DNA from 4 places in the Marinilactibacillus sp. XAAS-LB27 genome. Region 1 is predicted to be linked to each of the others. Evidence: riboswitches for the same ligand, from Rfam matches in the RefSeq annotation. Region 1 holds a riboswitch; each other region holds the start of a gene.
What was found. A riboswitch is a leader RNA that binds a small molecule or an ion and turns the genes downstream of it on or off. The one in region 1 is predicted to bind thiamine pyrophosphate.

Region 2: it holds a riboswitch for thiamine pyrophosphate, as region 1 does, so the genes downstream of both, thiD (bifunctional hydroxymethylpyrimidine kinase/phosphomethylpyrimidine kinase) here and thiW (energy coupling factor transporter S component ThiW) in region 1, are expected to answer to the same signal.
Region 3: it holds a riboswitch for thiamine pyrophosphate, as region 1 does, so the genes downstream of both, thiT (energy-coupled thiamine transporter ThiT) here and thiW (energy coupling factor transporter S component ThiW) in region 1, are expected to answer to the same signal.
Region 4: it holds a riboswitch for thiamine pyrophosphate, as region 1 does, so the genes downstream of both, VXN63_RS10155 (3-oxoacyl-ACP reductase) here and thiW (energy coupling factor transporter S component ThiW) in region 1, are expected to answer to the same signal.

What each region holds. Positions count from the first base shown of each region.
Region 1 is NZ_JAYXKP010000010.1:66,491-73,821, forward strand. It holds gene spxB (pyruvate oxidase) at 1-1,345, shown strand, start outside; gene msrA (peptide-methionine (S)-S-oxide reductase MsrA) at 1,464-2,297, opposite strand; TPP riboswitch at 2,465-2,554, shown strand; gene thiW (energy coupling factor transporter S component ThiW) at 2,686-3,174, shown strand; gene VXN63_RS11495 (hydroxyethylthiazole kinase) at 3,158-3,973, shown strand; gene thiE (thiamine phosphate synthase) at 3,961-4,611, shown strand; gene tenA (thiaminase II) at 4,640-5,311, shown strand; gene VXN63_RS11510 (hypothetical protein) at 5,403-5,960, opposite strand; gene VXN63_RS11515 (catalase) at 6,138-7,331, shown strand, end outside.
Region 2 is NZ_JAYXKP010000011.1:12,052-19,382, forward strand. It holds gene VXN63_RS11585 (metal-dependent hydrolase family protein) at 1-926, shown strand, start outside; gene VXN63_RS11590 (nuclease-related domain-containing protein) at 1,547-2,407, shown strand; TPP riboswitch at 2,817-2,968, shown strand; gene thiD (bifunctional hydroxymethylpyrimidine kinase/phosphomethylpyrimidine kinase) at 3,189-3,995, shown strand; gene VXN63_RS11600 (type 1 glutamine amidotransferase domain-containing protein) at 4,373-4,888, opposite strand; gene mgsA (methylglyoxal synthase) at 5,070-5,492, shown strand; gene VXN63_RS11610 (hypothetical protein) at 5,531-5,743, shown strand; gene VXN63_RS11615 (DUF378 domain-containing protein) at 5,861-6,082, opposite strand; gene VXN63_RS11620 (formate--tetrahydrofolate ligase) at 6,343-7,331, shown strand, end outside.
Region 3 is NZ_JAYXKP010000001.1:654,612-661,942, reverse strand. It holds gene pnp (polyribonucleotide nucleotidyltransferase) at 1-1,408, shown strand, start outside; gene VXN63_RS03180 (biotin--[acetyl-CoA-carboxylase] ligase) at 1,492-2,481, opposite strand; gene VXN63_RS03175 (ribonuclease J) at 2,700-4,379, shown strand; TPP riboswitch at 4,396-4,503, shown strand; gene thiT (energy-coupled thiamine transporter ThiT) at 4,592-5,161, shown strand; gene cls (cardiolipin synthase) at 5,399-6,841, shown strand; gene VXN63_RS03160 (hypothetical protein) at 6,982-7,296, opposite strand.
Region 4 is NZ_JAYXKP010000008.1:8,480-15,810, reverse strand. It holds gene rsmI (16S rRNA (cytidine(1402)-2'-O)-methyltransferase) at 1-476, opposite strand, end outside; gene VXN63_RS10165 (GIY-YIG nuclease family protein) at 454-807, opposite strand; gene VXN63_RS10160 (tRNA1(Val) (adenine(37)-N6)-methyltransferase) at 782-1,504, opposite strand; gene VXN63_RS10155 (3-oxoacyl-ACP reductase) at 1,702-2,460, opposite strand; TPP riboswitch at 2,590-2,703, opposite strand; gene VXN63_RS10150 (YtnP family quorum-quenching lactonase) at 3,247-4,122, opposite strand; gene VXN63_RS10145 (APC family permease) at 4,439-5,803, opposite strand; gene nrdG (anaerobic ribonucleoside-triphosphate reductase activating protein) at 5,983-6,543, opposite strand; gene nrdD (anaerobic ribonucleoside-triphosphate reductase) at 6,533-7,331, opposite strand, start outside.

The sequences.
Region 1 (7,331 bases):
GCCAGTCAGTTATGGATGGGTTGAAATAGACAACGATAGCTGGTATTCATCTGCCAATGCTCGTCGTACACCAACGTATTCCATACCAGATGAAAAAGATATTGAAGATGCAGCTAAAATCTTGGAAAATGCAAAACGCCCGGTCATATATGCCGGAATCGGAACACGAGGAAATGGCGATGCAGTCATGGGGCTGTCTCGTAAGTTGAAAGCGCCAGTCGCTATTACTGGTTTAAACTATGACAATTTTCCACATGACTTCGAAGCTTTACTGGGATCCGCAAACCGAGTCGCACGAAAACCAGCGGTGGAAGTGTTTGAAGAAGCAGATGTAGTATTGTTTGCAGGAAGTAACTATCCTTTTACTGAGGTAACGGGTGTGTTTGATAACATTGATAAGTTCATTCAAATCGATATCGATCCCTATAAATTAGGGAAAAGACATCCAGTTGATGTAGCGATTTTAGGAGACGCTGGATCAGCGATTCGCTCGATCACAGATAGGATCTCTGAAAAACAAGAAAGTGCATGGTATCGTGCTAATATAAAAAATGTTAAAAACTGGGCTGCTTATATTGATAAGCTTGAAAAGAAAACAGAAGGTAAACTGCAGGTGTATCAAGCCTATAATGCTATAAACAAAGTGGCGGACGATGATGCCATTTACTCTACAGATGTTGGGAATACCACTCAAACTTCTATACGTCATTTGAAAATGACACCGAAAAATATGTGGAGAACGTCAGGCGTGTTCGCAACGATGGGAAGCGGACTACCAGGGGCTATTGCAGCGAAGAAATCCTTCCCGAATAGGCAAGTGTGGGATCTGACTGGTGATGGTGCCTTTTCAATGGTAATGCAAGACATTATCACAACTGTTCAACACAAATTACCAAGTATTCACGTTGTCTTCTCCAATGAAGAATATGCCTTCATTAAAGCAGAACAAGAAGATACAAACCACTATTATTTTGGCGTAGATTTCCAATCTTCTGATTACGCTAAATTCGGTGAAGCGCAAGGAGCGGTTGGTTTTACCGTTAAAGAAATCAGTGAGTTAGAAGAAACCTTCCAAAAAGCGGTTGATTTGGAAAAATCTGGACGTACAGTAGTGATTGACGTCAAAATCAGTAATGATCGTCCGATACCGGTTGAGCGTCTGAGACTAGATCCGAAACTTTACTCAGAAGAAGAAATCAACGAGTTCAAAGAACGCTATGAAGCACAAGACCTTATTCCTTTCGGTCAATTCTTAGAAGAAGAAGGATTAGAGGTTAAAGTATACGAGCGTGGAGGAAAATCGAAACAAGACGATTCAATCGTGAATACAGAAGATCAAATTTAAGTAAAGTCTTTAAAGAACCTCACTCGTTGGGGTTCTTTTCTTATAATTAGAGCACATGTTTATACTGAAGAAAACTTTTGAGTTTAATTACAAAATAATAAACCATTAAATATCACTTCTACTTTTTGAATCCGTTAAGTTTAGCGTGCACTTTCCCACGCAATCGCTGAAAAAACAAAAACTGACGGCGCGATTGTTCCATACTTTTATATCGTTTACGGTTCTTTTTATAGAATTGCTGGTGATAGTTTTCTGCAGGCCAGAAAGTACTGGCTGGTTCGATTGCAGTAACGATTGGTTTCGTATATTTGTTCGAGTCGATCACACGTTTTTTGGATTCCGTGGCAATTTTGTGTTGAGCTTCATTGCGGTAAAATATAATCGGACGGTAACGTTCACCACGGTCTGCGAACTGACCATGTGCATCGGTAGGATCTGTTAGCTGCCAGTAAAGGTCCACAAGATCGGCGTACTGAATCATGCGCGTATCAAAAATAATTTCCACAGCTTCTACATGTCCCGTATAATCACCGCTGACTTGGTCATAAGTAGGGTGGTCAACGTGTCCCCCTGTATAGCCAGATAAAACGGAAATGATGCCTTCTCTTGTCTCAAATGGTTCTACCATACACCAGAAACAACCACCAGCAAAAATGGCACTGTCCTGATTATTTTCATCGTCAACGGTGTGGTTGTCTATATCAAACAAAGTATCTGTTTTTAAATTACCAGTAATCAGGTTGTAAAAATCCATCACGTCAGGTGTGAGATTACTCCTCAGCGCCAGAGGACGTAGATCGGCCTCGATTTTTGAAAGATGACTTTCCACACTTTTTCCATCATCTAGGCGATCTTTTGTTTCTGAAAGTAAAGAACGCTCCCAATCACGTGTCGCTGGATTAAGGATCAAGTTATAGAGATTCGCTAACAGTACTTCTTGATTCATGTTCATACGTATACCGCCTTAGAGTTCATTCGTTTAGTCAATAATCGTTACCGTTAGTATACCGTAATTTTCTTGAAAATTAATTTAAGAAAGATTAAATGAGCGAGAATCCTGTATTTATTTATAAGCCTGTAGTCCCATCAAAAAAAGTGTGCTATACTCTAATCAATTGAAAAGAACATTTGGGGTGCTATTTAGCTGAGATTATACCCATTGAACCTGATACAGTTAGGACTGGCGCAGGGAAATGTAGTTGTAGACTGATTTTATGCAATCGTTTTATTTTGATTGTATGACTCCGTCTGTCTCAGACCGCACTCCTTTTGCTTTTCGCAGAAAGGAGTTTTTTTACGTGGAAAAAAATCGAATCCACAGATTGACCTTACTAGCATTGATGATTGCATTAGACGTGGTGTTGTCACCATTGATGCGAATCGAAGGAATGGCGCCCATGTCTAGCGTCATGAATATTATTGCGGGTGTTTTACTCGGTCCGCTATACGGAACGCTGATGGCTTTAATATGCGGCCTGATTCGTATGTTACTTTTAGGCATTCCACCACTGGCTTTAACGGGGGCCGTATTTGGAGCTTTCTTAGCTGGGGTATTTTATAAATTCGGCCGAAATATGTACTGGTCGATGGCGGGAGAGATTATTGGAACAGGTATCATTGGTTCACTACTTTCTTATCCCGTGATGGTTTGGTTCACTGGTAGCCAACAGAGTTTGTACTGGTTTATTTACACGCCAAGATTTGTTGGAGCGACTTTGATTGGTTCTGTAATGGCCTTTTTAGTGCTAGTCAAATTAAAAGAAACGTCTACTTTCAAACGTACTCAGAAATTATTTATAGGAGGTCCGCTTCATGGCATTAAATCATGACCTTTCGAATCAGTTCCCATTAAAACAGTCTCCATTAGTACAATGCATTACCAATGAAATCACTTGTGAGTCGATGGCGAATGCGCTGCTTTACGTAGGAGCTAAACCGATCATGGCAGATGACTCTAGAGAATTTAAACAGCTTTTTACTCAAACGGACGCTTTGCTTTTAAACCTTGGACATCTTTCAGAAAAACGTCAGATTAGTCTGCTAGAAGCAAGTCGCTACGCAAAAGAAACGAAGAAGCCGACAGTCGTTGATCTAGTTGGTTATGGCGTTAGTGATATCCGTAATCAAGTCAGCCTTGCGCTAGTTGAGAACCATCCAACTGTTGTAAAAGGAAACACTTCAGAACTGAGAAATTTCTGCGAATTAACGAGTCATGGACGAGGTGTTGACGGCAACGAACTGGATCAGGGAGAAGAAAGTCTGAACGAACTGATCGATGCCTTGAAAGAGATGAGTCAATATTATCCCTATACGACTTTCTTAGCGACCGGACCAAAAGATATCGTCGTATCGCATGACCGCACTGTGATGCTTTCTAATGGTGTCGAAGAGCTCGATCGATTCACAGGAACAGGTGATATTGTTGGGGCACTGATTGCGGCACTCTTAGGAGACGGTCAAGATCCATTCGATGCCGTAATCGGCGCAGTCAGTTACTTCAATCTTTGTGGTGAGAAAGCCAAGTCCCAAAGCAATGGACTTGCCGATTTCCGCTTTCAAACATTAAACCATCTATCACTCTTGATGGAAGAAAACTGGAACCAATCAGTGAAAGGATGGGAAAAATGAAAGAACTAACTCTTTACCTTGTAACAGGAAGATACGATTTTGACGAAGATTCTTTTTTAAATGTGATCAAAACCGCTTGTGGAAATGGCGTAACACTCGTGCAGCTGCGTGAAAAAGAAGCAACGACAAATGATTTTTATAGATTAGCTCAAAAGGTGAAAGACCTAACAGACCGTTTTGACGTTCCTTTGATCATCAATGACCGAGTCGATATCTGCCTAGCGGTTGATGCTGCGGGTGTTCATATTGGTGACGACGAATTACCAATAGAAGTCGTTCGCAGACTGATTGGAAACGACAAAATACTCGGTGTTTCTGCAAAAGATGTTGAACGCGCAAGAGAAGCAGAAAAAGCTGGCGCAGATTACCTAGGAGTTGGCGCAATATACCCAACCAAGACAAAGAAAAATCCAGCACGTACGTCTATCGAAACACTGAAAACAATCGTTTCGTCCGTTGAGATTCCAATTGTAGCGATTGGTGGGCTGAAGGAAAATAATATTGATTCACTTCGCCATACGGGTATTGCAGGTGTCTCTGTTGTCACAGAACTGATGCTAGCCGAAGACGTCGCTCAGAAAACACAACAGCTTAAAAAAGCGGTAGTGGAGATCATAGAATCTAAGATAAGCGAGTAGTCTAAACAATATACAGTGGAGGTTTTTCATGTCTTTTACACTCAACGCCAAAAAAGCCGCTTCTGCTTCATGGGAAGGTAGTTTTAACCATCCTTTCATCACAGAATTACAAGCGGGAATCTTGGATTCAGAAATCTTTCGTTATTACTTGATCCAAGATCATTATTACTTGAAACATTTTAGTGAACTTTATGCATTGATCGCTGAGAAAACAAACCATCCAGCACTAAAAGCTTTACTCGTAGAGAATGCGGGAAACTTGTCGCTAGGAGAGATTGCGATTAGAGAAACGTTCTTCTCTGAACTCGGTATTACAGACGAAGAAGTCCGTGCTACACCGATTGCACCGACAGCGTATCACTATGTATCACATATGTACCGACAATTGCTTGAAGGAACGATTAATAGTGCAGCTGCAAGTATGTTGCCCTGTGCTTGGTTGTACCAGGAATTAGGAGACACTTTGATCACCAATCAGTCGCCGGTTCCGATCTATCAGAGATGGATCGAAACTTACGCAGGTGTTGAAGCGCAAGAACATGTAAAACTGGAAAGAGCCATTTTAGATGAACTATACGAGTCGAGTTCACCTGACGAACAAGCACAGATGATGGAGGCTTTTGTAATTAGTAGTGAGATGGAATATGCATTTTGGGAAATGGCGTATAGAAAAGAAATGTGGTTGAAAAAAGATTGGTAATTTAACATAAAAGTTAACTTTTATGTATGCCCTTAAAAATAAGAAAGGCCCCTTTCCGGTAGTAGGAAAGGGGCCTTTCTAGTAGCTAATATTAAGCAGGTTGTAGTCGCGTTTTAAATGCTTGAGATACTTGCAGACCGTACTGGGTAACCGTCCAGATACAAAATAGGGTAAAAGGTACAAAAAACAAGAAGGATTCTCTGATAGGTGCTAATGAAGCAACATGGTAATAAACCAACGTAGTTCCAGCTACCATTAACCCATTTACATACAAAGTCAATTGAGACAGAAAATGTACTTTACTTACTAAATAGGATGCACCGGCAAGTAATAAAGCACCGATAGCAGCATATCCAAATGGATTCGTTATGCCAGATATTCCTATAGAAGAGAATAAACGTGCCTCAATAAGGATGTGCGAAAAAACAAATCCTAAAGTCGCAATGACTCCAGCTCCTCCTAATTGTTTGTTTTTCAATGAAGAAAGAATAACTATACCACCCATAGTGATGTATGCTAGTGTACCCACAACCATAGAACTACCATGATTAGCATAAGCAGGTAAAACATCTTTTAAAAGTGCAAACAGCATAATTGAAGCGAGTGCTGTAAAAGTCAGTGCAAGTATAATAGAATGTGATTTTTTCATATGTACCAATCTCCTTAATATAATTTCAAACAAAAGTCTATAAGTTTAAGTTAACATATGTTTGTAGTCAATTCAATATAAATAGAAAATCAAAGTGACTTTTAAATCTACGGTTGCATTTCTTAGATTGTATCAATTATAATAAAAAAGTTAGCAAAAAGTAGGGAGAGATACATAGTGATAGAACGCAATAATAAATTAACGACTTCTACAGGTGCTCCAGTTGGAGATAATCAAAATTCAGTTACAGCAGGTAATAACGGACCTGTTTTAATTCAAGATATTCATTTATTAGAAAAATTAGCCCACTTTAATCGTGAACGTGTTCCTGAACGTGTCGTACATGCCAAAGGTGCAGGGGCACATGGTCGGTTTACCGTGACGAATCCAGATATTGTCCAATACACTAAAGCTGATTTTCTTGCTGAAAAAGGTAAAGAGACGCCAATGTTTATCCGTTTTTCTACCGTTGCTGGTGAATTGGGATCATCTGATACAGTACGTGACCCACGCGGTTTTGCGGTTAAATTTTACACGGACGAAGGAAACTACGATATCGTAGGAAATAATACACCGATATTCTTTATTCGAGACGCAATAAAGTTTCCTGATTTTATTCATACACAAAAAAGAAATCCACAAACAAACTTAAAAGATGCAAATATGGTATGGGATTTTTGGTCACTATCACCAGAATCGTTACATCAAATTACCATACTCCATACTGACCGTGGTATTCCTGCTACCTTGCGCCATATGCATGGATACGGTAGTCATACCTTTAAGTGGGTAAACGCTGAAGGAGAATCTTTCTGGGTGAAGTATCACTTTAGATCAGACCAAGGGGTTAAAAACATGGACCCTGAAGTTGCTGGGAAAATTGCCGGAGATCATCCTGATTACCATACGGAAGATCTATTTAATGCGATTGCTGAAGGCGACTATCCTTCTTGGACATTAAAAGTACAAATCATGCCTGAAGAAGAAGCGGTTCAATATGCATATGACCCATTTGATATTACTAAAGTCTGGTCTCATAAAGATTATCCTTTGATTGAAGTTGGGAAAATGGTATTAGACCGTAATCCTGAAAATTATTTTGCGGAAGTAGAACAGTCAGCATTCTCACCAGGTAACTTTGTACCAGGAGTCGAAGCGTCTCCAGATAAAATGCTACAAGGAAGACTGTTCGCTTATTCTGACGCTCACCGTTACCGTATTGGTGCAAATCATAATCAGCTACCGATTAATGCACCTAAAGAAGAGGTCAAAAACCACCAACGTGGAGGGAGTATGGCCTACAATAATGGTGGAAGTGCCGTGAACTATGAGCCGAATAGTTACGACAATATAAAAGAATCAAGAGAAGAT
Region 2 (7,331 bases), on a different contig from region 1:
ACGCTTTAGGAACAGACCTCGGTGTCAAAAAAGCCGTAGAAGAAGGGATTGTAGAAGGCCCTCGAATGCAGCTCAGTATCAATGCGCTGACAATCACTGGCGGACACGGCGATGGCTACACAACCTCAGGGCAAACCGTGGAACTTCTCCAGGCTAATTACCCTGGAATGCCAGACGGAAAAGCAGATGGCGTAGAAGAAGTACGCAAGAAGACCCGGGAAATGTTGCGCGCCGGAGCAGAAGTGATCAAAGTCCACGCGACCGGTGGTGTGCTCAGTGCAACGGATCATCCAGAATTTACCCAGTTTTCATTAGAAGAACTCCAAGTGATTGTGGAAGAAGCCGCTTTTAGAAAAGGGGTTAAAGTCATGGCACACGCTCAAGGTGCTGAAGGCATTAAGCAGGCTGTCAAAGCTGGGATTCATTCAATTGAGCACGGAATTTTCTTGGACGACGAAGCGATTGAAATGATGAAAGAACACGGGACTTACTTGGTTCCAACCTTACTCGCTCCAGTAGCTGTTTTGGAATTGGCTAAAGAAACTGGAATGCCGGATTCTGCGGTTCAAAAAGCTCGAGATGCCATAGAAGCACACAAAAAGAGTTTCACTAAGGCCTACAAAGCAGGCGTTAAAATCGCAATGGGAACCGATGCAGGTGTCATGCCTCACGGAACCAATCTGCGAGAACTTGCTCTGATGACAGAAGGTGGTATGACGCCGATGGAAGCAATCGTCGCGACCACTAAGACAGCCGCAGAATGCCTCGGCTGGGAAAACGAACTCGGCACCCTTGAAAAAGGTAAACTAGCAGATCTAGTCGTCATCAAAGGGAATCCCCTAGACGATATTGCCAGCCTATCTAACGCAGAAACCATCCAACTCGTCATCAAAGACGGCAAAATCGTCAAAAACCAAATAGCATGATTTGAAAACAGCCGCTGACGGCTGTTTTTTCATTTTGAAGATCCTTTTAATCTATGTTTTTGGTACGAATCACTAAGATAGTCCCTCTCATTAGATCGGAAGCCAACGAGAGGGAATGAAACAGGGAGATAGTCCCTCTCGCGAGGTCGGAAGTCAGCGAGAGGGAATGAAAAGGTGAGATAGTCCCTCTCGTAAGGCTGGAAGTCGACGAGAGGGAATGAAATGCCCAGATAGTCCCTCTCGCAAGGTGGGAAGTCAGCGAGAGGGAATGAAATGCCCAGATAGTCCCTCTCGCAAGGTGGGAAGTCAGCGAGAGGGAATGAAACGTCCAGATAGTCCCTCTCGCGAGGTCAGAAGCCAACGAGAGGGAATGAAACACCCAGATAGTCCGTCTCGTAAGGTAGGAAGTCAACGAGAGGGACTATGTTCATAATTGTAATTTCTTATTAAAAAGAAACCCACCATAGGAAGAAAGATAAGCTGTAGCTTATCCTCAAAACCAATAACTTTTAGAATTTTCATTAGATTCCAAAGCATTCATCAGTATCAATAATGAGGTGATAACAATTATAGTAAAGAATCAGAGAAAAGAGCCAGATTTGCTAAAAAAGCTCATATATTTGGATGCACGAACTACGTTAAGGGAATCTGACCGAAGACTACTATGGAATCTCGAAAAAGGATATACAGGGGAGGAGCAATTTGATACCCTACTCGCTAAACATCTAACCAATGACGCTTTGATACTAAATGATTTACTACTAAAAACTAGCGGAAGTACTTTTCAAATAGATACCTTAGTGATATCTGGAGGTACAATCCATCTGTACGAAATCAAAAATTATTCAGGTGATTACATTTTGACCAACGAAGGATTATCGACAGTATCCGGAAAAGTTATCAGAAACCCTACTATTCAGCTAGCCAGAACCAAACAAAACCTCACTAATCTAATCAGAGAAACACATTTTAAACATAAAATTGAAGCACACGTCGTCTTCATTCATCCCACATTTACCCTTTATAATGCCAGTACCACCGATTCTTTTATCTTCCCCACACAAATTGAAACCCACCTCATCAAAATAAACGATCAGCTTAAAATGCCATCCCAAAAAGACAGACAACTGGCTGAAAAACTAGTGGATGGACAGGAGACTCAGAATCAGCATGAACAAACTACGCCCGAATACCCTTATGAACTGTTAGAAAAAGGGGTTGTCTGTCCGCACTGCAATACGCTTTCCTTGTCGAGCGGTCTTAGAATGAAAAGTTGTCTGACCTGCGGGCATAAAGTACCACTAGAATCAGCTATATTAGAAAGTGTTAGACAATATCAAGTTTTGTTTCCAGAAGGTAAGGTGACTACAAATCAAATCGATGACTGGTGCGGTAAACAAACATCAACAAAAAGCATACGAAAAGTGCTAGAAACACATTTCACCATGGTAGGAACGAATAAACTGAAAGAATATATTTAAGGAGAAATTTTCTGTAATCAAATGTACGATGAACCTTTCGTGGTGATCGTTCTCATTATACCGTTCCACAGAGTACGGATTTCCTGACTTTGAATGTAGCCATCACCAAGAATGAAATCGGCCTTAAGCGTTACTATCAAAGAGACTGATCAGTAAAGTCCAAAACAACAAAAAAACCACCTGCAGATGCAAGTGGTTAAAAAGGAGACGGACGATTACTTGGAGGAGTAATCGCCCTGAAAAATAAGTTGGTTGTTGTGGGTATGAACATAGTATAGAAAATATATTTGAAGAAGGTATGATGAACCGATGAAAAAAAACGTAAAAAATAGAAAGAGTTGAGACAAATAATCGACGCTCATGCATATGGTATTTCCGGCATAGAACTGATATAATGAAACCGTTAAATTAAAAGAACTAGGGGAGCATAGAGCTTTCAGTAAAGACCGAGGATTTCCAACAACCCTCCAACCAAACTGATTGTGAAAGCTGAGAAAGGTAAGACCTGACCCTTAACCTGAACTAGGTAATGCTAGCGGAGGGAAGTGATCATGATGAATAGCAGATCAAGTAATCTGTATTCTTATTTAGTGTGAACCGACTCTCTTCTATCAATTTTGGAAGAGTTTTTTTGTGTCTTAAAATGTCTAGAGAGTGGGATGAGCAAAATGACAAAACAATACAATTTTCAAATAGTAGCGCAACAAATAATAGAAAAGACCACCTTTTTATCGGTTATGGCGATTGAAAAAGTGCTCGGTGTACAAGGAGGAACTAGAAAATGACGACCAAACAAGTATTGACGATTGCAGGCAGTGACAGTGGTGGTGGAGCAGGGATTCAAGCAGACTTAAAAACCTTTCAGGAAAGAAACGTATTTGGGGTATCCGTATTAACGGCGGTCACGGCTCAGAATACGCTTGGGGTTCACGGAGTACACCCTATGCCGCTTGAAATGGTCGAAGCACAATTGGATGCGATCTTTAGTGACTTCAACTTGTCAGCGATAAAAACAGGTATGCTGGTTAATGGAGATTATATGGAGCTTATTGCAAACAAGCTTTTAGATAATAAAATAGCCCCGCTGATCATTGATCCGGTAATGGTCGCAAAAGGTGGCCATCCCTTAATGGCATCCACTGCGGTCGAAGTCATGAAAAGCAGACTGGTCCCTCTAGCCGATGTCATCACACCCAATATTCCAGAAGCCGAGGCATTGACAGGGACTGAGATTATGAATAAAAAATCTATGCTTAAAGCCGCCTATCAGTTAAAAGAAGCTGGCAGCAAAGTTGTCATCATTAAAGGTGGTCATGCTTTAGATGATCCGCAAGCCTCTGACTTGATACTGCTTGAAAGTGGAGAGGAAGTTTGGTTATCCACTCCTAGAATTGACACGAAAAATACCCATGGTACAGGGTGTACGTATTCAGCGTGTATTACAGCTGAAATTGCAAAAGGTCATTCAGTGCTAGAAGCCATCAAGACTGCCAAAGCTTACATTCAGGCCGCAATATCTGATCCATTGGAACAGGTTGGTCACGGTCATGGTCCGACGAATCACTGGGCTTACCGTAAACTTAATTAATATAAAAGTAGACAAAAAAATCCCATTAGGAAAGAGCGAACATTCGCTGAATCCTAATGGGATTTTTTTAAGGAAGGAAAACATTCCAACCTCAATTAAAATTAAGACATATCTAGTCTCTTATGTTTCTATATTCAGCAGTGTATACAATTCAATCAGGGGAGAAAGAAAGTTCAGCTTCATATAGAATAAATTTCTTTTCAAAAGAACAAAGTAAAGTGGGGGGCCACTTTAAAACGTTCAATATTAGGGGGAGAAAAGAAAAGTGTTTTATAATTCTGACACTATAGATAGTTTAACAATAAATATTTTACTTATCCTTAAAATCAGTTAAGGTTTTAGCTGATAAAAATAATAATTTCCTCAGCTAACCGTAATTATTGTAACGCGTTCACCATAGCTTTGTTAAAAGCAGGTAAATCTTCAGGCGTACGACTTGAAATTAAACCAGAATCATCAATGACAACTTCTTCATCACGGAAGTTTGCACCGGCATTTTTAAGGTCAATCGCTACTTGAGATACTGAAGTAATGTCTTTCCCTTTTACAACTTCAGCATTGATTAATAATTGTGGTCCGTGACAGATTGAGAAAATCGGTTTTTTATTTTCAGAGAATGCACGTGTGAAGTTCAAGAAACGCTCATCTTTACGTAGTTGATCAGGTGAAAACCCACCAGGTATGAGTAGTGCGTCAAAATCTTCTGGTGAAACATCGTCAATACTTTTGTCGATTATAACAGAAGCTTTCCCTTTTTTACCTTCAACTGTCTCGCCAGCTTCAAAGCCAATCGTTACAATTTCGTGGCCTGCTTTCTCAAGTTCTTCTTTTGGTGAAGTGAATTCTACATCTTCAAATAATTTTGTCATAACCGTTGCTACTTTTTTACCCATGTCTAAATTCCTCCTATTATTTTTTCTACACTTAGTGTATCGCGCACATAGAATGGGTGCAAATCTAATGCTTATAACAGTTGCTGTTTCTCATGGTATTATCTCACCGATAAGATATGTTATGATGAATGAAGATACAAAGTATGACGAGTCTGAAACCAATAGGATGGAGTGAACAGAGATGAATATTGCATTAATTGCTCACGATAAAAAGAAAGAAGACATCATTAAACTGGCAACGGCCTACAAGGCAATATTAGAAAAACATACTTTACTTGCGACAGGAACAACGGGCACACGCATTATAGAAGAAACAGGTTTGGATGTTCATCGATTCAAATCAGGTCCGCTAGGTGGGGACCAACAAATTGGTGCCTACATATCAGACAATAAAATGGATCTTGTGATTTTCATAAGAGACCCACTAACAGCACAAGCACACGAACCAGATATCTCTGCTTTACTAAGGTTGAGTGACGTATATGAAATTCCGCTAGCCACCAACGTAGGTTCAGCAGAAATTTTACTCAGAGGGCTCGATGCAGACTTTTACCAGTGGAGAGATTTTTTCAGAGGTAAAGGTAGAGAAGATTTACCGATCTAAAATGAACGACTAGGTGCACGTGGAAGAAAGGGTATAAAATGAGTTTACTAATTATAATAGGTCTTGCGTTAATCGTATATGGTGGTATTTCTCTGAAACATCCAAAGCAACTCAAGAGAAATCAACAACCAGTCAATAAAAAACAAGATAAATACTGGTTATGGTATAACAGCGTTTATGTACTCGGAAGTGTCGTATCTTTGATTGTTGGGTTGCTACTAGTACTTGCGGGAATCGTTTTTTACAGATAAATCATTCAATTAAATAATAGAGAGAATATAAAAAAACGAGTTATTATATACAACTATAATAACTCGACTTTTTAATTTATAATAATGAATGACGCTAGTTTCAGTAGGGAAAGGATGCTATCGATCTTTTAATCTGCTGCCGCCTCTTGGTGTGAATGAGAAGTATTTGAAACACCATAATGCACTCAAGCCAATGACGATATAGACAATACGCGTTCCCCATTCTTCTGGGCTACCGAAGACAAGCTCTACGGCATTGAAACCAATTAATCCAATCAGTAGCAAATGAATGCCTCCGAGTATCAGGATGCCTAATGCAATTCTATCTAATATTTTCAAGGTATAGCCTCCTTTTATACGAACTAACTATATTTTACGAAATATACTGGATAATGTCGATAAATAAATAGAAGTTACTTTGCAATTATACCGCTTAAATATAAAAAAAGTAAATAGAGAGACTGCTTGGATTTGTGATTAAAGTTCGTCTATCGTTGTGTTATAATCGGATTACATAAGAAAATAGCAGTTAAAAAATATTAAAACGAATAAAATGAAGGCTTAAGGTTTTATTCGTTCGTAAAAACGGAGGATAACTTTTGAATACAGACATTGAAATCGCACAAGCCTCAAAAATGAGACCTATTGAATCTATCGCTCAAAAGTTAGGGATTGAACAAAAAAATCTTGAACAATATGGACCTTACAAAGCTAAAATCACTTTGTCTGGAGAAAGTATTGAATCCAAGCAAAAAGGCAAGCTCATTCTAGTTACGGCAATCAACCCAACGCCAGCAGGAGAAGGGAAAACGACTACTTCTGTCGGACTTGGAGATGCATTACAGAAGATTGGCAAAAAAGCGGCCATTGCACTGCGTGAACCTTCCTTAGGTCCAGTATTTGGATTGAAAGGAGGCGCCGCTGGTGGCGGATACGCTCAAGTGATTCCGATGGAAGACTTGAATCTTCACTTCACAGGAGATATTCATGCGATTGGAGCAGCCAACAACCTAGTTGCAGCTATGGTCGACAATCACATTTACCAAGGAAATGAACTGGAAATAGACCCAAGGCGTGTAACTTGGAGAAGAGCGATTGATATGAATGATAGACAGCTTCGGTCACTAATTAGTGGTATCGGTGCACGCTCTAACGGTATGCCAAGAGAAGATGGGTTTGATATTACTGTTGCTTCGGAAATTATGGCAGTACTCTGCTTATCTACTTCTATTGATGAACTGAAAGCAAAGTTAAAGAACTGTATAGTTGGATATACTTATGACAACCGTCCTGTTACAGTCGGTCAACTAGGTGTAGAAGGAGCAGCTGCTGCGCTATTGAAAGATGCCTTGAAACCGAATCTTGTGCAAACGTTGGAGCAGACACCCGTGTTTGTTCACGGTGGACCTTTTGCGAATATCGCACACGGTTGCAATAGCTTACTGGCAACAAAAATGGCTTTAGCGCATGCAGATTATGTCGTTACAGAAGCTGGGTTTGGAGCGGACTTAGGTGCAGAGAAATTTTTGGATATTAAATGTCGTATGGGCGGACTCGAGCCAGATGCAGTCGTCATTGTTGCAACCAT
Region 3 (7,331 bases), on a different contig from region 1:
AGATCTTAAACAAAAAATCACGTCAGCTTATAACGATAAAATGAAAGAAGCCATTCAAACTTTCGATAAGCAAGAAAGATCTGAAAAGACAGAAGCTGTTAAGCAAGAAATTATTGAAGCTTATCAAGAAAAACTAGCTGATCATGAAGAAAAAGACAGCATGATGAAAGATGTTAAAGCAATTGCTTCTGATATGGAAAAAGATGAAGTACGTCGTTTGATTACTCAAGAAAACATTAGACCTGATGGACGTAAAGTCGATGAGATCCGTGCACTTGAATCAGAAGTTTCTATTCTTCCTCGTGTTCATGGTTCGGGACTGTTTACTCGTGGACAAACTCAAGCACTATCTGTTGCCACACTTGCACCACTTAATGAGCACCAGATTATTGATGGTCTTGGAAGTGAAAACAGTAAGAGATTTATCCATCACTATAACTTCCCTCAATTTTCTGTAGGGAGTACTGGACCAGTAAGAGGACCAGGTCGTCGTGAAATTGGGCACGGAGCTTTAGGAGAAAGAGCTTTAGCACAAGTGATTCCAAGTGAAGAAGAATTCCCATATATGATTCGTTTAGTAGCAGAAGTACTTGAATCAAACGGTTCTTCTTCTCAAGCAAGTATCTGTGCAGGAACACTTGCTTTAATGGACGCTGGAGTACCGATCAAAGCACCAGTTGGCGGTATTGCAATGGGCTTAGTTATGGAAGGTGACGATTACACCGTACTGACGGATATCCAAGGGCTAGAAGATCACCTTGGCGATATGGACTTTAAAGTTGCTGGAACAAGAGAAGGTATTACAGCCTTACAAATGGATATTAAAATTGAAGGAATCACTAGAGAGATCTTAGAAGAAGCATTGACTTCCGCTAAAAAAGCTCGTCTTGAGATTCTTGATAATCTTGAAGCGGCTATTGGAACTCCACGCACTGCATTGAGTGCATATGCACCAAAAATCGAATCAATCAAAATCAAGCCAGAACAAATCAAAGTGGTTATTGGTAAAGGCGGAGATACAATTAATGGAATCATCGCTGAGACAAATGTTAAGATTGATATTGATGAAGAGGGTACTGTTTCAATATATGGTCAAGATGCAGATGCAATCAAACGTGCAATCGAAATTATCGAACAATTGACTGAAGAAGTAGAAGTTGGAAAAATTTACAAAGGAACCGTTAAGAGAATTGAAAAATTCGGCGCATTTGTAGAAATTATCAAAGGAAAAGATGGATTAGTCCATGTATCCGAACTTTCTGATAAATATATCAAGAATGTTGAAGATGTGATTTCCGTTGGGGATGTTCTTGAAGTTAAAGTAACAGAAGTTGATAAAATGGGAAGAGTAAACCTTTCTAGAAAAGCTGTTCTTGAAGCGAAAGAACCAGAAACTGAAACAGAATAACTTAAGCTAATAAATAAAGCACCCTTTTAAAATCTAACTGAAATCAGTTGATGGATAAAAGGGTGCTTTATTGTATTCTGGATTCAGATATATCCATTGTCCCCTCGAATAGAATAATGAGTGGAAATGAGTGGCGTTGTTTCAGAAGTATCTAAATAAGTTACGACTAGGGCCCCATCAACATCTAGAGAGTCGATAGAAGCTTTTCTTCTACTATCTGTGTCTTCAATCCAATATTGATGCCCGATCAAAGCGGAGTGTTTTCTGCAAACATCTAAAAAAGGCTTCGAGTCCTGATCAGAGAGCCAAGATTCATAATAGGTTTCAAAAAACTCTAAAAATTTAGAAATAATCTTGTTTGGATCAACTGTTTCGACTTCTATTTTAAGAGAACTGGCTTTTTCTTTTAAGAATAGCGGAATATCCTCTTTATCCAGATTGGTATTGACTCCTATACCAATAATGATGCCTTCAAGTTGACTTCCTGAATATTCTGCTTCAGTTAAAATGCCAGATATTTTCTTTTTATGGACCAACACATCATTGGGCCATTTGATTTCTGCCTGAATATTATTAGCTGATAAAGATTGGACAAGTGCAGCAGCGGCCATTTGTGTCAAAATAGAGTAACGGAGCTTTTGATTTGAAGGTTTGAGTAGTAGACTCATCGATATTGTTTTTCCAGCAGGGGAAGACCACTGTCGTCCTAACCGTCCTTTTCCAACTGTCTGTTCATGGGCAAGAACTAAGGAACCATGATTTAATGAACTCAGATGCTTTTTGATATAGTCATTTGTAGAATCAACTGACTGAAGAAGTATTATATGATGACCAATTCTTTCAGTTTCCAGCTGGTTTATAATAGACGTTTTAGATAAAATAGGGTTCAAGAGCGTAACCGTTTTAAAGTCAAATTTGATGGGCATTCCATCTTCTGATAGTTCTTCTAATACCTTCTTTGTCATTTTTTCAGAACATGAACAAGCCTCACTAACTTCTATTATTGAAGCAGAATGAGTGGGCTCACTGTTTAAGTAATCCAGATGAATAGCTTTTAAGTTTTGAGGAACCATGATTTGATCTCCATTTCCTTCAAGTTTATAGTAGTAAAGTATACAGATACTAAAAGAGAAAGTCGACTCGTTCCTAAGTAGAAGATTAGTAGGAAATAAGGAATTTCTATGCTATACTAAAATCAGTGTAGAGTGAACGGACGTAAGAAAAATAGGCGAAATAGACTATAATAACTAAGTTGAACTATACGTTAAATCAACTTTTAGAGGTGAAAAATTTGAGTAATATTAAGATTATTCCTTTTGGAGGAGTAAGAGAAAACGGAAAAAATTTATATGTCATTGAATCAGGAGAGGACATCTTTGTCTTGGATTGTGGATTAATGTATCCAGAAGACGACTTGTATGGTATTGATGCAGTTATTCCTGACTTCAGCTATTTACTAGAAAACAAAGACCGCATTGCAGGTGTGTTTTTATCACACGGACATGAGGATGCTATAGGCGCATTGCCATACTTCCTTGAATCTTTCAATGTACCTGTGTTTGGATCAGAACTAACCATTGCATTAGCAAAATTATTTGTTAATGAATCCAGTCTTGGTGCCGATTTTGATGATTATCATGTAATCGATGAACACACAGAAATTGATTTTCATGGAAACTTAGTGAAATTTTTCAGAACAACGCATACTATACCTGACTCTATGGGTATTTCTGTTAAGACTGATGACGGGAACATTGTCTACACTGGAAACTTTAAGTTTGATCAGAGTGCAAGTGAAGGATACCGTACGGACTTTTCTCAGATTTCTGAGATCGGTAAAGAGGGTGTACTTGCGTTATTGAGTGATTCAAATGAAGCAGAAAGTACGATAGAAAATGTTTCTGAGAAAAAAGTTCAAGAAGAAGTTTTGGATATTTTCCAAGACTCAAATAGTAGAATTATTGTTGCTGCAGTAGCAAGTAATATTTTACGTATTCAACAAGTGCTGAATGCGGCACAAGCATCTGGAAGAAAAGTATTCATAACAGGACGTAATCTTGAAGCGATTCTCGCAACAGCGATTGAATTAGACAAATTGACACTTCCTGATGAAAATTTAATCGTCTCAGTGGATAAAATTGATCAGTTTGATGATAACCAAATTATCGTACTTGAAACTGGCGCTTCTGGTGAACCAATTAAAACACTTAGCCGTATGGCAACAGGCAATCATGGACAAGTTAACATTAAAGAAAATGATCTTGTATTTATTGCTACAAGTCCATCTATTGCAATGGAAGTAACCGTTGCTGAAACAGAAAACTTGATCTACAGAGCGGGTGCTACTGTTAAGCATATTTCTGATAATATGAAAGCTTCTGGTCATGCTACGCCGAACGATTTACAATTGATGATCAATTTACTTCAACCGAAGTATTTTATACCAATCCAAGGAGAGTATCGTATGCTTGCAGCTCACGCTGATTTAGCAAACGAAACAGGTATGGATAACGCAGATATCTTTATTTTAAGTAATGGAGATGTTTTGAACTATCAAAATGGTAAAATGAATCAGACTGGTCAAGTACCAGCTGAAAATACGTTAATTGATGGAATTGGTATTGGAGACATTGGAAATATTGTTTTAAGAGATAGACGACTATTATCTGAAGATGGTATTTTTGTAGCGGTTGTAACGATCGACCGGAAAAAACGCAAAGTCGTTTCTGGCCCACACATTGTAACAAGAGGGTTTGTCTTTGTTAAAGAAAGTCAGGATTTAATTAATGAGTCTAACGAAATCGTTACTGACGTGGTACGCAAAAATCTTGAACATAATGATTTCGACTGGGGATCTATCAAGCAAGATATTAGAGAAGAACTCGGAAATCATTTATTCAAAAAAACACGTAGACGTCCAATCATCTTACCTGTTATAATGGAAGTGAACCAAAATCGTCGATTCAAATAAATCACGATAAATTAACTATTTGTACTAGGGGAGCCAATTGAATTGGCTGAGAGTGGACTATAAAGTCCAGACCCTTTGAACCTGTACGTTCGTACGTGCGTAGGGAGAGTACCTAGAATCAGTGTCTAAAAGTATTTTTGTGCTTTTTTGCTATGATGATAAGAATTTACTCCTCCTCTAGTATACATAGTATCTATAGGAGGAGTTTTTGTATGCAGAACGAGAAGTTAAGAATTTATATTGAAGGGACACTATTTGCGGCCATTGCCATGATTTTGTCTTTAATACCCATAGGGATTGGATCATCTTTTAGTGTTTCATTAGGGACGATTCCGTTGACATTTTTTGCCATTAGAAGAGGAATGTTGCCTGGTTTATTTGCGGGCTTTTTATGGGGAATTTTGCATGTAGTAGCTGGAACAGCTTATATATTGAATATCTATCAATTTATTATTGAATATGGATTTGCTTTCACTTGTGTTGGTTTTGCCGGGTACTTTAGCCAAACCATCATCAAAAATATAAAAGAAAATTCACTGAGCAGCGCTAAAAAGTATTTGATCATCACGACATTCATAGGATCGGCTGCACGTTGGTTCTGGCATTTTTTAGCTGGTGTATTCTTTTTTGGAGACTATGCAGTGTGGGGGCTTGATCCAATAACGTTTTCTTTGCTATTTAATGGAGCGAGCATGCTGGCAACAATAGCGGTCACGATTATAGTGTTGGTGTTATTATTCGATAGAGCATCATCTATGTTTGTGCCTAAATCAAAAAATTAATTCTTGAAAATATTTTCCATCAAGCAGTCTCTACTATTAGAGGCTGCTTTGTTTTTTACCAACCAATTGTTACAAAATAACGTATTCTTTTAAAAGGGACTTCGCTTTAGGAGCCCTCTAGGGATAATATATGTAGACGGGTAAAGGCAGAATAGTGTAAACTGATTAAGAAAAACTCTAGAAGGCTAGTGTCAGGTGTTCGTAGAGGAGTCAATAAAAGACTATAAGGGGAATAAAATGGAGATTATTAGAACAATATTCTGGTTATTTATTTTTATCAATTCAATTTTAGCATTTATAACAGTTTTCAGAGAAAGAGAAAGAGATATTGCAGCAATATGGGCATGGCTACTCGTCATTACAATGTTACCCGGGATCGGAATTGTTCTTTACCTATTTCTTGGACGAAAAATATCTCAAGAAAATATTTTCGACATTCGATCACAGAAAAGAATTGGTATGACGCAATTGGTTGAAGCGCAAAAACAGTTAATTGAGTCCGAAAATCTAGATGTTCCGGAAGCGAAGCATATGGATGCTACCTTGGAACTAGTTTCTCTCTTCTTAGAAAGTAATGAAGCTATTTTAACCAAAGGAAATAAAGTGGATATTATCACAGATGGTAAAGAAAAATTCGATAGATTAATAGAAGACATCGGTAAAGCAGAACACCACATTCATGTGACTTACTATATATTTAAAGCAGATGGTATTGGTACAAGATTGTTAAAAGCTCTAGAAGAAAGAGCTGAAAATGGGGTTGAAGTTAAAGTTTTATATGATCCGATTGGGGCTAGAGTCGTAGGCGCTCATTTCTTTGAACATCTAAAAGCTCTAGGAGGAAAAGCTGAGCCTTTCTTCGGTTCTAAATTTTTCAGACTGAACTACAGAAATCACAGAAAAATAGTCGTAATCGATGGAAAAGTGGGTTATACAGGAGGCTTTAATGTCGGAGATGATTATTTGGGTCTCTACGAAAAGATGGGATACTGGAGAGATACACATCTTAGAATCAACGGAAACGGTGTTCTTCCTTTGCAAACAAGGTTTTTGATGGACTGGAATGCATCTGTAAAACATCATCCAGTCAGTTATGAAGAAAGTTATTTTCCAGTTTCATCTTTTATAGGCTCCACTGATCTACAAATTGTTTCCAGCGGACCAGATACTGAAATGCATGCAATTAAAAAAGGTTTTCTTAAAATGATTAGTATGGCTAAGGAGTCCGTTTATATCCAGACACCCTATTTCATACCAGATGAAGCGTTGATGGAAACGATAAAAATTGCGAGTTTATCTGGTATTGATGTTAAATTGATGATCCCCAACAAACCAGATCATCCTTTCATATACCGTGCTACTCTTAGCTATGCGGAAGAAATGATTAACTCAGGCGTCAAAGTATATATTTACGATGCTGGATTTATTCATGCAAAGACAATCGTAATAGATGGAGAAATATTATCAGTGGGTACAGCCAACTTTGATATAAGAAGTTTTAAGCTGAACTTTGAAGTCAATACCTTTATTTACGATCGCCATTTGGCGAAAGAGCAAGTAGCTATTTTCGAGAAAGATATGGAAGCTTCTTATGAATTAACTCGAGAAATCATAAACCAGTATTCTAAATGGGAATTATTCAAGCAGCAATTTAGTCGTTTGTTTTCGCCAATACTATAGGTTTTGTAATAAGTATGTATAAAATTCATTTGTAATAACGTGAAAAAGTCTTCAAAGGGAACGTGTTTCTCCCTCTGAAGACTTTTTAGTGTTAAGAAATATACTAGCAATAAATAAAACGAAAGTTTAAACTATAGAGTTTACTTAACTAGTCTAATATGTCTGATTTGATCACTGTTTATCAAATGAACAGTATTACTATTATGGCTATTCAAAATGATTTGACTACTATAAGGAGAAAAAGAAGCTGTTCCAGTACATTCGGATATAGATGAGTCGTGTGCAGATGGATTCAATTGTATAGTAATCAGTTTCTGTTTACGCACAGCTTGTTTGATGAAGTGTCTTAGTTGTAAAGCTGGCATTTGTTTATGAACTGCAAAGTGACTACGATTTAAATAAGTTTCTTTGAAGTAATGAAGGATTTGATTTTTTTCAACTGCAAATTTTTCCATGAGCTCATCTCCCGAACGTTTGTTTAAATAGATTA
Region 4 (7,331 bases), on a different contig from region 1:
GTTTCCAGTTCAGTATGCAAATCTTTTTTCTTCCTCGGTAAGAACCCGTGAAAGTAAAACGGTTGGGGTGAGATACCAGAAGCAATGAGTGCTGGCAGTGCAGCATTTGCTCCCGGTAATGGGACAACTGCAATCCCCGCCTCAATAGCTGCTTTAACCAAGTCTACACCCGGATCGCTAATCGAAGGCATACCTGCGTCACTCACCTGAGCAATCGTTTCTCCGGCAATCATTCGTTCAATCAGTTTTGGTGTACGTTCATTTGAGTTATGTTCGTGAAAGCTAATCTGACTTGTCTGAATTTCAAAATGATTCAGTAATTTCTGGGTGTTTCTGGTATCTTCAGCAGCAATTAAATCTGCTTCTTTCAACATTCTGATGGCTCTAAACGTCATATCTTCTAAATTCCCAATCGGTGTCGGTACGAGATATAACATACCTGTTTCTGTTTTCTCATAACTCTTTTGCGTCTGCATCAACTGCATCCTCTCTTCTTACAATCTTGCATCGTTCTTGTTGACTGAATGGTAACCCCACTCCGTTTTGTTTCAAATATCGTTCTTTACTAATTCTTGTTCGTTTTTTAAAGGCTGCTTCGGCTTTCGTCGCTGCACTTCTCGTTGGATGAATTTCAGCATAAATCATTCTAAGGGGGCGTCTATAGGCTGGTTTGGTGTATTTCGCACCTGTACCAGAATTATGTTCATCTAGTCTTCGCTCTAGGTCTGTGGTATATCCACCATAAAACGAACCATCTTTACAATGTAGGACATAGAAATAGCTATTCTTTACTTCGTTCAGTTCCATAAATCATCCTTCTCACTTCTGGTAAATATTGGTCATTTTGATCAAACACAAATAAAGGGGGGAGCACAGAGAATCCTGTTTCTTTTCCATTTTTGATGCCTTCAATCAATATCATGTTTGCTTCTTTATGCTCTTTAGGGTAAACGAATCGGACTCTTTTAGGCGCAAGGTTAACGGCACGCATAGCATCCAAGATTTCTAAAAACCGATCCGGTCTGTGTACAAAATAAGCTTTCCCTTTTGTTTTAAGTAAAAAAGCCGTTGCTTTCATCATTTCCTCCAGAGACAAAAAGATTTCATGTCTGGCAATCGCAAGGTGCGTGTTTGGATTCTGAAGGCTTTCTTCTGTCACTTTGAAATAAGGTGGATTACAAGTTACGACATCCACCGAATCGTGACGAATCATTTCTCTGATTTCTTTAACATCAGCCTTTTTCATTGTTACTTGTTCCTCTAACTGATTCAACTTGATACTTCTATTTGCCATATCTACAAGTCTTTCCTGAATCTCTATCCCCATCACCGGACTAGCCGTCTTTTGACTAAGCATAAGGGCAACCGCACCGTTCCCAGAACAAAGATCGATAATTTTAGCGCGATTATGCTTGGGTACTTGAGCAAACTCTCCTAATAATACGGCATCTAGTGAAAAAGAGAAGACTGAAGGGCTCTGTATAATTTCTATATCGTATTGCATCAACTGATCAATACGTTCGTCATCTTTAAGTAAGTCTTTCAATCGCTTAGCTTCCTTATCTATCAGTTTCTTATAGTATACCAAAATTTTCTAGTGAACATTACCCCGAACAAGTAAAAAGCTACACCCACTAAGGCGTAGCTTTTTGCTTCTAATCAATAAAATGATTAATCACTTTCTACAAAACTATTTATTTCTTAATTCATTGTCAGTCCGCTATCTACAACAATATTCTGCCCCGTGACGCCTCTTGAAGCTTCAGACCCCAAGAAAACAACGACTTCCGCTACATCTGTTGGTTCTGTCACACGATTTAGTGCAGAACTAGCTGCTATCAAATCAAAAACTTCTGGCGTAGTCACTGCACTAGCATCTGTCCGTTCTAATAATCCACCAGACACCATATTGACTGTGATCTGATCTTTCCCGAGCTCTTTTGCCATATTCCTAGTAAAACCAATGAGTGCCGCTTTCGCAGTTGTGTATTGGTGATAAGGTACTACGGGATTTTGAAACAAGTTTGTTCCAATATTGATTATACGACCATATCCTTGTTTTTTCATTCCGGGAAGGACCGCTTGGATTGTATTCAAAGCAGATTGGACCGTTCCTTGAAGCTGTTCATTGTAATTTTCCCAAGTCAATTCTTCCACCGCTCCTTGGGTGACTGGATTAAATTCAAAATTGATTAAAGCATTGTTTACGACGATATCGATAGGTCCAAATTGTTCTGTTGCTTTTTTTACCATGGCTTCTACTTGTTGTTTATTTCTGACATCTGCTTGGATGGCGATTGCGTTTCCTTCCCCTATCTCTTCAACAACCTTAAGCGCCTTTTCCTTACTTTTAAAGTAATTGACTACTACTTTATATCCTTTTTCACCGAACTGTTTCGCAATCACAGCACCTAGTCCTCGACTTGATCCTGTCACTAAAACGGTCTTCTGTTCACTCATTGCTTTTCCTCTTTTCACTTTTTTTGAACAAATAAAAAACACCCCTTCACTATCCTTTGCGGACAGAAAAGTGGTGTCGGCTTATTTGCAATCTCAATAAAGCCTTCTCAAAAGAGAGTGCTAGAGTCAAAATCGTTCATTCCACTTTTCCTACGCTGGCTTTATCCAGATCAGGTCCTAAGGGTCAGGTTTCTACCTATCTCAGCCTCAGCATTTCAGCAATAAGCTCCCCTAGTGGTCTTTTTATGTATTCAATTACATAAATCATATCATAAGCTTTTAAAATAATATACTATATTATTTTAAAAAACATTCACCCAATTTCCCTTTAAGTATTGGATTAAATTGCCTTAAAATTGACAAAAGCCCCTCCCAGTTAAGGGAGCGGCTCTCTGATTAAAAATAAATGACTTATACAGTTAATTCGTGCTAAATTACTATTCAAATTATATGACTGAGTTTCTCATTTAAACAACACAGTCCCTACCTCTACTGTGTCCTTACAACTCTATAGTTGCGCCAGATCGATTAAACTTCGTTAAAACGATTTTATATAATACTTCATATTTATTCTTAATGTAGTAACATTATACCACATATATCAAAAGAAGCAAAATTTAGGCATTTTAGGACTCGACTTTCGTCCTTTAGATTCAACGTTTTTAACCAACCGTATCAACCTTACGTCATTCTTAATTGTTTTGAAAAGAAAAGCTAATCTAGAGTTAAAAATGATTGAGCACATCAAAACAAGCAAGTAAATGATTACTAATTGTCTTTTTCTTTTTAAAATTGAATGTAAGCTTGTTTCGTTCTTTTAAGGTCATCGATAATTTGCTTCCCACTATAATCCCACTGCACCATTCTATAAAAAGCATCATGGTAAAAGATGAATTTTGCATTGAGCTTACGCGCTTCTTCCATCCAGTATAGCTTGGCGTCAATAGAATCCATCGGATAATCATCAAATCCAAGCACCCATAGGGGGTTTTGATGAGCATGCGTAGGCATGATGTCCGCTAGATGTAAAAGCGTTTCTTGGTTCTGTGTCAGTTTTACAATAGCATGTCCCTTGCTGTGTCCGCCGGTATGGATTAGTTCAATACCCGGGACGATTTCAAGACTCTTATTAAATGTTCTGACTTGCTCCTGAACCGCTTCCCAGTTTTCTTTCCAGTACGTACTTTTTGAACGGATATTGGGATGGCGAATTTCTTCCCATTCAATATCATTTACATAGATCACAGCATTTGGAAAGGTCGATACATATTGCCCTTCTTTCAACTGAGTTAAGCCTCCAGCATGATCGAAGTGCATGTGGGTCATGATTAAACCGTCAATATCTTGAACGGCTAATCCAACTTGATTCAGACTTTCTTCGATCTTCGTTTCTTCTCGCACACCATAATTTCGAATTTGCTTATCTGATAGCTTCCCAGTGCCGACTCCTGCATCAATTAAATAATTTTTATTTTTATATTGTATTAAAATCGCATCCGTTGGTAATTCAATCTGGTTCTTTTCATTAGCTGGATATTTCCTTGACCAAAGTGGTTTCGGGACGGGGCCAAACATCGCACCTCCATCCATTGAAGTTATGCCTCCGTCTATCCAAGTTAATGTCATATCATGGAATTTGAATGTGTCTAATTGGTCAGTCATTTTGTTTACCCCTTTTCCTTTTAATTCGACCTATTCCTTAAATCTAGTTCTTTTTTGTTAAAGCAAAAATCAATATGGGAACTGAATAATTTTTTTTAAATACTGCTGATCAAAAGTTTTGATAATTTCTTCTGCATAGTCGATTTTACCTTAACATAGAAGGGCTGAAAAGTTATTAGTCAAAATCAGATGAAAAAGTTACGTTTTTGGAATCGGGCTATCCATTAAACTAACTTCATTATTGGTCATTCAACATAATAATAAACCATCCTCTTCGCTTTCAGCTGAGCTGTAAGATAGAGGATGGTTTATTTTATTATGATGCGATTTGATTTTTCTTTTGATAATAAACGAATCCAGCGATACAGACAAGTAAAGAGAAAATCAGGAAAAAGGGTACAAAAGTCGGATTAGAGAAGATTCCTCCTACTAAAATGACCAGCGAACCAAGTGTTCCAAGTACTGGTGCAACATAGCCTAAGAAGACATTTTTGATGACACCTTCTCGTTTCAATTGGATCACTTTCAAGTAAAGAACAGCGTATGCCAAGTAACTGAATACAATCGCGATTTCACTGATATCTCCGCCTGATAACAAGGACGTTTTTTGTGAGATATAATGTAATCCCATCCATACCAAGCTAACTACAAAAGCAAAAATAGTCGAAGCTGGTGATAATTCTCTTTTTGCATCCATGACTTTGATACTGTCACTCATTGGAATCATGTTTTTTGTCGCAAGTGCTTGAGGCAGACGGATATATCCTAAAGTCAATCCATTGACTACACCTAAAACAGCAATCAAAACAAAAGTAAGCATGATCGATTCACCATTTGCCCCAAGTATAGCTGTACCAATCTGACTGATTGCAGCATCTCCTGTGGACAAGATATACTCTTCTCCAACAATCGATACTGTTCCTAAGAAGTAAGCTAGGTAGACAACGAGTACAATTAAAGGTCCAATGGTTAAAGCAATTGGCATATTGCGTTTAGCATTTTTAACTTCTGGTGTGATGGTTGTCGAGATAACCCATCCTTCAAAAGAGAAAGCCATTGGCGCTAAGGCTGCAAGCCAGCCGAGTCCTACAGAGCTTGTTCCGATTACAGCCACTTCGTTTGGAATTTCAGGATTTGGTGCACTCCAGAACAACCCTACAAGTCCAATCCCAATTAAGGGAATCAATTTAATGAACGTCGTAAGATTTTGGAAACGTCCACCTGCTTTAAGCGAAATATAGTTCATTCCAAATAAGAATGTTAAATAAATAAGTCCTATACCGACTTGTGTTTCAAGTGTTGATGGTAAGTTAAACAGCATTGTGGTGTAAATTCCAGCTACCCATGCAACTACTACTGTGATTGTTGGGAAATAAACCCATACTTGGAACCAGCCAAATGCACTAGCTGCCGCAGGTGAAATGAACTCTTCAAAATACCCCACTACGCCACCAGTTTTTTCTGTTCTACTAGCTAATTCAGTTAAAGTGATACTCCCAAATATCACACATAAAGCCCCAATACAGAATACAAGCACGCCTAGTAAAACATCGCCACCCGTATAAGCTAGGATATCATCTGATTTGAAAAAGATTCCTGAACCTACACAGATACCGACAATCATAGACAATGCTGTCAGTAATCCATAATGCTGTTTTATTTCTATCTTCTTATCTTCCACTGTTTCTCTCCTTTTTACTGTTGAATAGTATTTTTTTATTATACTTTATTCATATTATAAATAATTATACTGAATACAGTATAATAGAGAATATAACAGAAATCACAGTTTAAGAAAAGAATGTTTTGCTTTATTCACTTAAATAGTCTATCCCCTCTGTTTAGCATACCTATTTTAAATCATAAGTAGTGTCCATCTTGCCACAACACACACTCTCCAGTCTTTAATGACTTTTGAACGTCGATGATTTTTTGATTCGAACTCCCTCTAAAGGCCAGACCCAGATCCTTTTTCTCCAACTCAAATCGTCCGTCTACTACTACGTCCAGATAAGACAACAATGTTTGTTTATCTTCTGTTCCGGTCATCAATTCTTCCCAAGTATATCCCGTCCACGACCAGATATCTTTTTTGTTTCCAAACTCTTCTTTAATGCGTTTGCTCAACTGGATTGTAACTCCAGTATTCAAGAATGGTTCTCCTCCTAGCAAGGTCATCCCTTGACAGTACTCAGCGCGTAAATCTTCGATGATTTGATCTTCCAGTTCAATAGAATAAGGCTTCCCATATGCAAAATTTTGCGCGACTTTGTTGTAGCACCCTTTACAAGCAAAGGGACAGCCACTGACATAAATACTGCACCTTACGCCTTCTCCGTCCACAAAGTTATAGGGTTTATAATCTGCGATATAGTGTTTGCTGAATTGTTCAGATGTCCACGCTGTTGGATCAGTTTTCATTGATTTCACAACTTTCCATATGCTTTATTCTAGCAGCAATTTCTTTATGTCTACCCTCTACCATTGGGCGTTTCTGTGGATTACCAAGATAGCCACACGTTCTTTTCACTACATCACACGTCTCTGGATCCGTATTTCCACATTGTGGACATTTGAAACCATATTCTGTGGGTCTAAAGTCTCCCTCAAAGTCGCACTGATAACAGCGATCAATCGGTGTGTTCGTTCCTAAATAACCGACTCTATCATATGCAAAGTCCCAGACAGCTTCCAAAGCTTTAAGATTGGTCTGGAGTTTGGGATATTCACAATAATGGATGAACCCTCCGCTCGTAAAAGGTGCATAGTCTTTTTCAAATTCAATCTTTTCAAACGGTGTCGGATTCTTTCTAACATCATAGTGGAAGCTATTGGTGTAATACCCTTTATCTGTAATCTCTTTTATTACGCCAAACTTCTCTGTATCTAGTCGACAGAATCGGTCCGTCAGACTCTCACTTGGTGTTGCATAGACACTGACATGGAGATCCGTTTCTTCACTCCACTCATCCGCTGCTTGTTTCAGTTCTTTTAGTATGCTTAAAGTGAAGGTTTTTGCCGTTTTGTTATGCTCCCAGTCACTACCAAAGAAAGAAGCAGCGACTTCGTACAAGCCAATATAACCGACCGATGCAGTCGCTCTTCTATTTATAAACAGGCTTTCGACAGCTTCTTCTTTATTTAGCCTCTTGCCAAAGGCACCATGCATATAAAGAATCGGTGCGTTCTCAGGCTTTGCTTCCATGACC